Regions from separate parts of the Pseudomonas oplopanacis genome, predicted to be linked through region 2. Evidence: predicted binding sites of a transcription regulator. Region 2 holds the regulator's gene; the other holds the start of a gene.
What was found. Region 2 encodes FliA, which starts transcription of late flagellar genes. Its sites were predicted from a motif close to CTAAAGTTTNNNNNNNNNNNGCCGNTAA; they were not measured.
Positions count from the first base shown of each region.

Region 1: a site for FliA is predicted at 1,493-1,520, ahead of ACWKV5_RS17690 (methyl-accepting chemotaxis protein). Genes of this name have one in related genera too.

Region 1 is NZ_JBSKHV010000008.1:191,212-195,976, reverse strand. It holds gene ACWKV5_RS17695 (glycerate kinase) at 174-1,316, shown strand; gene ACWKV5_RS17690 (methyl-accepting chemotaxis protein) at 1,641-3,266, shown strand; gene ACWKV5_RS17685 (pyridoxal phosphate-dependent aminotransferase) at 3,310-4,497, shown strand; gene ACWKV5_RS17680 (NAD(P)-dependent oxidoreductase) at 4,625-4,765, opposite strand, start outside.
Region 2 is NZ_JBSKHV010000002.1:662,189-666,953, reverse strand. It holds gene ACWKV5_RS07425 (chemotaxis protein CheA) at 1-804, opposite strand, end outside; gene ACWKV5_RS07420 (protein phosphatase CheZ) at 859-1,647, opposite strand; gene ACWKV5_RS07415 (chemotaxis response regulator CheY) at 1,670-2,041, opposite strand; gene fliA (RNA polymerase sigma factor FliA) at 2,209-2,949, opposite strand; gene fleN (flagellar synthesis regulator FleN) at 2,946-3,776, opposite strand; gene flhF (flagellar biosynthesis GTPase FlhF) at 3,893-4,765, opposite strand, start outside.

The DNA.
Region 1 (4,765 bases), on a different contig from region 2:
ACATTTGGAATGCGCTCCCCTGTGGGAGCGAGCCTGCTCGCGAAGGGGCCAAACCGTTCACCACTAGACTTTGTAGAAATGAACAATAAACGCCACACCCGCTTGTGCAGCGGACTGGCGTTATTGTCCGGGGCTACTGGCAGCATGGAGCGCATTGGAACTGGAGAATTCGCATGAAAATCGTCATCGCCCCCGATTCGTTCAAGGACAGCCTCAGCGCCCAAGGCGTGGCCGACGCCATTGCATTGGGGCTGGCAGACGTCTGGCCGGACGCGCACTTGGTCAAATGCCCGATGGCCGACGGCGGCGAAGGCACGGTCGAGTCGATTCTGGCGGCGTGCGAGGGCGAACTGCGCCGCACACCTGTGCGCGGCCCACTCGGTGCAACCGTCGACGCAGCCTGGGGCTGGCTGCCGCACAACCACACCGCGATCATCGAAATGGCTGAGGCCAGTGGCCTGCAACTGCTCCCGTTGAGCCAGCGCGACGCGTGCACCAGCAGCACGTTTGGCACCGGTGAGCTGATTAGCGCCGCCCTCGATGCCGGGGCGCAGCGAGTAATTCTGGCGATTGGCGGCAGCGCCACCAACGATGGCGGCGCCGGGGCCATGCAGGCGCTGGGCGTGAGGTTGCTGGATGCGCAGGGGCAAACCCTGGCACCAGGCGGTTTGGCGTTGGCGCAACTGGATCGCATTGATCTGAGCAACATTGACCCGCGTCTGGCTAAAGTGCGCTTCGACATTGCAGCCGATGTCACCAATCCACTGTGCGGTCCCCACGGCGCTTCAGTCATTTTCGGCCCACAAAAAGGCGCATCGCCCGAGCAGGTGCAGCAACTGGATAACGCGCTTGGGCACTTTGCCGAACGGTGCGCTGATGCATTAGGTCACGACGTCAAGGACGAACCGGGCAGTGGGGCGGCTGGCGGCCTGGGATTTGCCGCCAAGGCGTTCCTCGGTGCGCAGTTTCAGGCGGGCGTGAACGTGGTTGCCGAATTGGTCGGTTTGGCTGAAGCCGTGCAGGGCGCCGACCTGGTGATTACCGGTGAAGGGCGATTCGATGCGCAGACCTTGCGTGGCAAGACACCGTTCGGCGTGGCGCGCATTGCCCAACAGCAAGGTGTGCCAGTGATCGTGATCGCGGGCACGTTGGGCGAGGGATATCAGGCGTTGTACGAGCACGGCATCGATGCAGCGTTTGCCTTGGCCAGTGGCCCGATGACGCTGGAACAGGCGTGCGCCGAGGCGCCACGGTTACTGCAAGATCGCGCGAGCGACATCGCGCGGGTCTGGCGAATCGCTGCTCGCACTGACTGACCCCGATCTGGAGGCAAACAAATTCTCTGTGGCGAGGGAGCTTGCTCCCGCTGGGCTGCGCAGCGGCCCCAAAAAGCGACGGCTGCTGCGCAACCGAGCGGGAGCAAGCTCCCTCGCCACAAGAGCGTCACCCATTCCGGTGTTTCGTACCCCTCGAAATATATTTCTCCAACCCCCGCAAAAATCCTCATCCCCGGCCGATACAGCCTATAGACGCTCACACCCCCGGTTCGACAGTGGCGCCGAGCTGAAGGGACGCACCCACATCCCTTCAGTGATTTCCGGCAAGGATGCTCGTAGCCTCAACCACCCGAGAATCCTCCTATGTCACTGCGTAATTTGAACATCGCGCCTCGCGCCTTCCTCGGTTTTGCTTTTATTGCCTTGCTCGTCATCGTGCTGGGTGTGTTTGCCGTGAACCGTATGTCGATCATCCGCCAGGCTTCCATTGATATGGAAAGCACGCAGCTGCCCAGTGTCGGCTTTCTAGGCAACATGACCGAAAACGTCCTGCGCCTGCGCATCCTTTCTTTCCGTGTGCTGACCAACCGCGAACCCGCTGCTTTGCAGGAAGCCCAGACACGCATCGGCGTGCTCATCGACAAGGTGCGAAGCGCCCAGGCCAGTTACTCAGCCTTGCCCGCGCAGCCGGACGAAGCTGCACTGTACAAAACCTTCACGGCAACGCTGGACGGTTACCTGCAAGCGCAAAACCAGATGATGGAGCTGTCGCGGCAGAACCAGCTCGACGAAATGCGCACCTTGATCAACACGCGGATCAAGGACGGCACCGATCAAATGGGCGAGCAGTTGAACAAACTGGTGGCCCTTAATAATGGATATGCCAAAGCGGCGGGCGCCGAAGCGGGCGAACACTACAGCAGCGCCATCACCGGCATCGTTGTGGTTGCGGTCATGGCCGCACTGCTGACCGTACTGCTCGCCTGGCTGCTGACCCGCAGCATCGTTACCCCGCTGAACCGCGCGGTGCAGGCGGCCGAAACCATCGCCGGCGGCAACCTGACCAAAGTCATCGAGGTCGACGGCAAGGACGAACCGGCCCGTTTGCTCGGTGCCTTGGCCGCCATGCAAACCAACCTGCGCCAAACCATCGAACAGATCGCCGGTTCAGCCACGCAACTGGGCGCCGCCGCGGAAGAACTCAGCACCGTGACCGAGGAAGCCTCGCGCGGCCTGCAACAGCAAAACAACGAAATCGAACAAGCCGCCACCGCCGTCAACGAAATGACCGCCGCCGTGGAAGAAGTTGCGCGTAATGCGGTATCGACCTCCGAAGCGTCCAGCCAGTCGACCCAGGCCGCCCGCGAAGGCCGTGACCGGGTGGTGGAAACCGTTAACGCGATCCAGACCATGACCCACGACGTGCAAAATACCTCGGTGATGATCGAAGGCCTGGCCGCGCAGGGCCGTGACATCGGCAAAGTGCTGGACGTGATCCGCGCCATCGCCGAACAAACCAACCTGTTGGCGCTCAACGCCGCCATCGAAGCCGCCCGCGCCGGTGAAGCCGGACGGGGTTTTGCCGTGGTCGCGGACGAAGTGCGAGCACTGGCCCATCGCACCGCGCAATCGACCCAGGAAATCGAAAAAATGGTCGCCGGCATTCAGAACGGCACAGGTGAAGCGGTTTCGTCGATGCAGCAAAGCAACCAGCGCACCCAAAGCACCCTGGAAATGGCCCGCGCCGCCGGTGTCGCGCTGGAGCAGATCACTCAGTCGATCCACTTGATCAACGAACGCAACCTGGTGATCGCCAGTGCTTCGGAAGAACAGGCGCAGGTGTCCCGCGAAGTCGACTGCAACCTGGTGAACATCCGCGACCTGGCTACCCAGTCGGCGACCGGTGCCAACCAGACCAGCGTCGCCACCCATGAGCTGTCGCGTCTGGCGGTGGATTTGAATGCCATGGTGGCGCGTTTCGTGATTTGAGATAGGGTGAAGGCTGGGAGTCCGCGCGCGACAGGAGAATCACATGCGCTATTCAGCCTTGACCAAACGAATCGCCGGCGATGGAGCGGCAGCCTGGCAGATTCATGACCGAGCGCTGGACATGCGCGAGCAGGGCATTGATGTCCTGCTTCTGTCTATCGGCGATCCGGATTTCGACACACCACAACCGATTGTCCAGGCCGCCATCGACAGCTTGCAGGCCGGCGACACCCACTACCCGGACGTGCGTGGCAGTCGAGGGCTGCGCAGCAGCATTGCGCGGCGCCATCGCCAGCGCAGTGGTCAAGCGGTGGATGGTGACCATGTGATCGTGTTTCCGGGGGCGCAATGCGCGGTGTATTCGGTTGCGCAATGCCTGCTCGATCCGGGCGACGAGGTGATCGTCGCCGAACCGATGTACGTGACTTACGAAGGCGTGTTCGGCGCTTGTTCTGCGAAAGTAGTGCCCGTGGCGGTGCGTCCGGAGAACGGCTTTCGCGTCGATCCGGCGGATGTCGCGGCACTGATTACGCCGAAAACCCGGGTCATCCTGCTCAACAGTCCCAACAACCCGTCCGGCGCCAGTTTGCCGCTGTCCACCTGGCAGGCGCTCGCGGCGTTGTGCGTGCGCCATGACCTGTGGTTGATCAGCGATGAGGTCTACAGCGATTTGTTGTTCGAGGGCGAACACACCAGCCCGGCGAGTCTGCCGGGCATGGCCGAGCGCACCGCGACCATCAACAGCCTGTCCAAATCACACGCCATGAGTGGCTGGCGGGTCGGTTGGGTGATTGGCCCCAAACCCATGGCTGAGCACCTGGTGAATCTGTCGTTGTGCATGCTGTTCGGGATTCCGGACTTTATCCAGAACGCGGCCCAATTGGCGCTGGATCAGGACCTGCCGGAAGTGGCGTTGATGCGTGAGGAATATCGTCAGCGTCGCGATCTGGTGTGCGCACGGTTGAGCGGTTGTCCGGGGATCAAGCCGATCCGTCCGGATGGCGGCATGTTTGTGATGGTCGATGTGCGCCAGACCGGGCTCGGCGCTCAAGGGTTTGCCGAGCGGTTGCTGGAGGGGTATGGCGTGTCGGTGTTGGCCGGGGAGGCGTTCGGGCCGAGTGCGGCAGGGCATATCCGGATTGGGTTGGTGGTGGATCGGGTGAAACTGGCAGAGGCGTGCCGGCGGATTGCGTTGTGTGCGGCAGATTTGTTGGAAGCCAGGCGGGCCTGAAAGACTTCTAGTGGATTTGATGGCCCCTTCGCGAGCAGGCTCGCTCCCACATTGGATCTGTGGCGTTCACAAATCCCCTGTGGGAGCGAGCCTGCTCGCGATAGCGGACTACCAAACGCCATAGGACTCAGCCCTGCCAAGCCCGGGTGTTCACCAGATTCTTCGGCCGCTCTCCAGCCAGCGCCATCAACAGATTATCCACCGCACAACTGGCCATCGCCTCCCGCGTCTCATGCGTCGCCGACCCCATGTGCGGCGTCGCCACCAC
Region 2 (4,765 bases):
AGGTGTAGCTGGTACCGAAGCAATGGCCGACTCCAGCGCATCCACCGCAAAGTTGCCCTTGCCGTGCAGCTGATCGAGCAGAGCTTCAAATTCGTCGTCGGTAATGTCGGAGCTGTCGCCCGCCGCTTTCGGCGCAGCCGGTGCCGCTGGCGCTGGGGCCACGGCGTCGACGGCGAACTGGCCTTTGCCGTGCAGTTGATCGAGTAATGACTCGAACTCGGCATCGGTGATTTCGTCGCTGGCAGCGGCATCGCTGGCAGGCGTTGGTGCAGCCACTGGCGCTTCGGCCTGAGCCTTGACGGCATTCAGCGAGTCCAGCAGTTGTTCGAATTCGTTATCGGTGATGTCGCCCGATTCGCTTTCGGCGGCAGGTGCTTCAACCACTTCAGCAACCGGTGCAGCTTCATCTGCGGTTTGCGGCTCGGCCAGACGGGCCAGGGCCTCCAGCAATTCAGGTGTCGCAGCGGTGACCGGGCTACGCTCGCGGACTTCGCCGAACATGCTGTTCACCGCGTCCAGCGCTTCGAGGACCACGTCCATCAGTTCCGAATCGACGCGACGCTCACCCTTGCGCAGGATGTCGAACACGTTCTCGGCGATGTGGCAGCACTCCACCAGCTCGTTGAGCTGGAGGAAGCCGGCGCCCCCTTTTACAGTGTGAAAACCGCGAAAAATTGCATTGAGCAAGTCCGCATCATCCGGTCGGCTTTCCAGCTCGACCAGTTGTTCGGACAGTTGCTCTAGAATCTCGCCGGCCTCAACCAGGAAATCCTGAAGGATCTCTTCATCGGCGCCGAAGCTCATTAAGGGGGTGCTCCTACAGGTCTAAAAACCTAAAAAACCTAGAATGCTGAAACGCTAAAATCCCAGGCTGGATAGCAAATCGTCCACATCGTCCTGACCGGACACAACGTCTTCTCTTTTATCGGCATGAATCTGCGGACCTTCACCCTGAGAGAGATGTTTTTGTGGATCTTTTTCGGCGAGCATCGATTCACGGTCATGTTCGATACCCGCAAAGCGGTCTACCTGGCTGGCCATGAGGACGAGCTTGAGCAAATTGCTTTCAACTTCGGTGACCAACTGGGTCACGCGCTTGATCACCTGACCGGTGAGGTCCTGGTAATCCTGAGCCAGCAGGATGTCGTTGAGGTTGCTCGACACCGTGCGGTTGTCCTCGGTGCTGCGTGTCAGGAAACCGTCGACGCGGCGGGCCAGCTCACGGAACTCTTCAGCCCCGACTTCGCGGCGCATGAACCGGCTCCAGTCCGTGCTCAACGCCTGGGCTTCTTCGCTCAGGCTGTTGACCAGCGGCGTGGCGCTTTCCACCAGGTCCATGGTGCGGTTGGCCGCGGCCTCGGTCAGCTTGACCACATACCCCAGGCGCTCGGTGGCGTCCGTGATTTGCGACACTTCCTCGGCTTGCGGCATGTTCGGGTCAATCTGGAAATTGACGATCGCGCTGTGCAGCTCGCGAGTGAGCTTGCCCACTTCCTGATACAGGCCACGGTCACGGGTCTGATTGAGCTCATGGATCAGTTGCACAGCCTCGCCGAACCTGCCTTTTTCAAGGCTGGCGACCAGTTCGACGGCATGTTTTTTCAGGGTCGATTCAAAATCGCCCTGTGAAGATTCTTTATGCTCCATAGCTCCCCCGTGGCGCAGTGGATCAACCGATGCGTTCGAAAATCTTCTCGATTTTTTCTTTCAACGCCTGGGCCGTGAAGGGTTTGACCACATAGCCGTTTACGCCGGCCTGGGCCGCTTCGATGATCTGCTCGCGCTTGGCTTCAGCGGTCACCATCAGCACTGGCAGGTGCTTGAGCTTTTCATCGGCGCGCACGTGGCGCAGCAGATCGATACCGGTCATGCCAGGCATGTTCCAGTCCGTTACCAGAAAGTCGATGCTCCCGCTGTTGAGAACCGGAATGGCAGTAGTGCCATCGTCAGCCTCGACCGTGTTGGTGAACCCAAGGTCACGCAACAGGTTTTTTATGATCCGCCGCATCGTTGAGAAGTCATCAACGATGAGGATTTTCATGTTCTTGTCCAATTCGACCTCCAAGCAGTCTTAAACGCGCCCAGCACCTGGACGCGCCATTTCAATCAATTCGGCAATTCACTCGATGACTGTCTGGAGCACAACAGATCGCGACCGGTGCCGTTCAAATCCGCACCAGCCCCGTTCGCAGTGTCCCCACACTGCCTTCAGCGCGCTCGCCACTCCCCCAAACGCCCCCGCAAACGGGCCGCGCACTGGCTGTGTAACTGGCTGACCCGCGATTCGCTGACCCCCAGGACCTCACCGATTTCCTTGAGATTCAACTCTTCGTCGTAGTACAGCGCCAACACCAGTCGCTCGCGCTCCGGCAAATTGGCAATCGCGTCCGCCAGCGCCGCCTGGAAGCGTTCATCTTCCAGATCGCGTGACGGCTCGAGATGAGCACTCGCGCCATCCTCATGCAGCCCTTCGTGTTCGCCGTCCTGCAACAGATCGTCGAAACTGAATAAGCGGCTGCCCAGGGTGTCGTTCAAAATCCCGTAATAATCGTCGAGACTCAATTGGAGTTCGGCCGCAACCTCGTGATCTTTAGCGTCACGGCCGGTTTTAGCTTCAATAGAGCGAATTGCGTCACTGACCATACGGGTATTTCGGTGGACCGAGCGTGGCGCCCAGTCCCCCTTGCGTACTTCATCGAGCATGGCGCCGCGGATTCGTATGCCCGCGTACGTCTCGAAACTTGCGCCTTTGCTGGCGTCGTATTTGGTCGACACTTCAAGCAGGCCGATCATCCCGGCCTGGATCAGGTCTTCAACCTGGACACTGGCCGGCAGACGGGCCAGCAAGTGGTAAGCAATGCGTTTGACCAGTGGCGCGTAACGCTCGATCAGCTCGTACTGCGCGTCACGTGCCGACTTCTTGTAGAGGTTGTAGCCACTGGCTGTCATAGGACGGGTCCTGCGGTCTGTTGCACGAGGCGCTCGACGAAAAACTCAAGGTGCCCGCGCGGGTTGGCAGGCAGCGGCCAGGTATCAACTTTCTGCGCGATGGCCTTGAACGCCAGGGCGCACTTGGAACGCGGGAAGGCTTCATACACGGCACGTTGTTTCTGCACAGCCTTGCGCACGCTTTCGTCGTAAGGCACCGCGCCGACGTATTGCAAGGCCACGTCGAGAAAGCGGTCGGTGACCTTGGTCAACTTGGCGAACAGGTTGCGACCTTCTTGCGGGCTCTGGGCCATGTTGGCCAGGACGCGGAAGCGGTTCATGCCGTAATCGCGGTTAAGCAGTTTGATCAGCGCGTAGGCGTCGGTGATCGAGGTCGGCTCGTCGCAGACCACCAGCAAGACTTCCTGCGCTGCGCGAACAAAACTGACTACCGAGTCACCTATGCCCGCAGCGGTGTCGATCACCAATACGTCGAGATTGTCGCCGATGTCGCTGAAGGCCTGGATCAGTCCGGCGTGTTGAGCCGGGCTCAAATGAACCATGCTCTGGGTGCCAGACGCGGCCGGAACGATTCGAATACCGCCCGGGCCCTGCAACAGAACGTCGCGCAGCTCGCAGCGGCCTTCGATCACGTCGGCCAGGGTACGTTTGGGTGTCAGTCCCAGCAGGACGTCAACGTTCGCCAGGCCCAGGTCAGCGTCCAACAGCATGACGCGACGGCCGAGCTCAGCCAGGGCCAGCGACAAATTCACTGACACGTTAGTCTTGCCGACGCCACCTTTGCCGCCGGTCACCGCGATCACCTGTACGGGATGCATGCTGCCCATGTTATTTCTTTACCTTGTCTTGCATAGACGGAGGCCACATTACTGGCTGCGCGTTCGCAAATGGAACAATGCATGGCAGACCATCGATGTAGGTACAAAAACTGTTCATTACTACCTTAGCCAACCTGCTTGGTCGGGCTGTGGTAAATATCAGCGAACATGTCAGCCATGGCTTCTTCGCTGGGTTCTTCCTGCATTTGTACGCTTACGGCGCGACTGACCAACTGATGACGGCGCGGCAGATGCAAATCATCCGGGATCCGCGGGCCATCGGTCAGGTACGCCACCGGCAATTCATGACTGATCGCCAGGCTCAGCACCTCGCCGAGACTTGCCGTTTCATCCAGTTTAGTCAGGATGCAGCCAGCGAGCCCGCAGCGTTTGTAACTATGATAAGCGGCTGTTAGAACCTGTTTTTGGCTGGTGGTTGCGAGCACCAGGTAATTTTTTGATTTGATGCCACGCCCGGCCAGGCTTTCGAGCTGCATGCGCAGGGCTGGATCGCTGGCCTGAAGGCCTGCGGTATCAATCAGCACCACGCGTTTGCGCAGCAGTGGCTCCAGCGCCTGAACCAGCGATTGGCCCGGATCGACGTGGGTCACCGACACATTGAGAATGCGCCCCAGCGTCTTGAGCTGCTCCTGGGCGCCAATGCGAAAGCTGTCCATGCTCACCAGCGCGATGTTCTGCGCGCCGTACTTGAGCACGTAACGGGCTGCGAGCTTGGCCAGGGTGGTGGTCTTGCCCATGCCGGCAGGACCAACCATGGCAATCACGCCGCCTTCTTCCAGCGGCTCGACTTCCGGGGTAGCAATCATCCGCGCCAGGTGCGCCAGCAACATGCGCCAGGCCTGACGAGGCTCATCGATATCACCGATCATCGCCAACAGATCGCGCGACAACGGGCCGGACAGGCCGATGCGTTGCAGGCGACGCCACAGGTTGGCCTGGGCCGGACGGCTACCTTGCAGCTGATTCCAGGCTAGCGA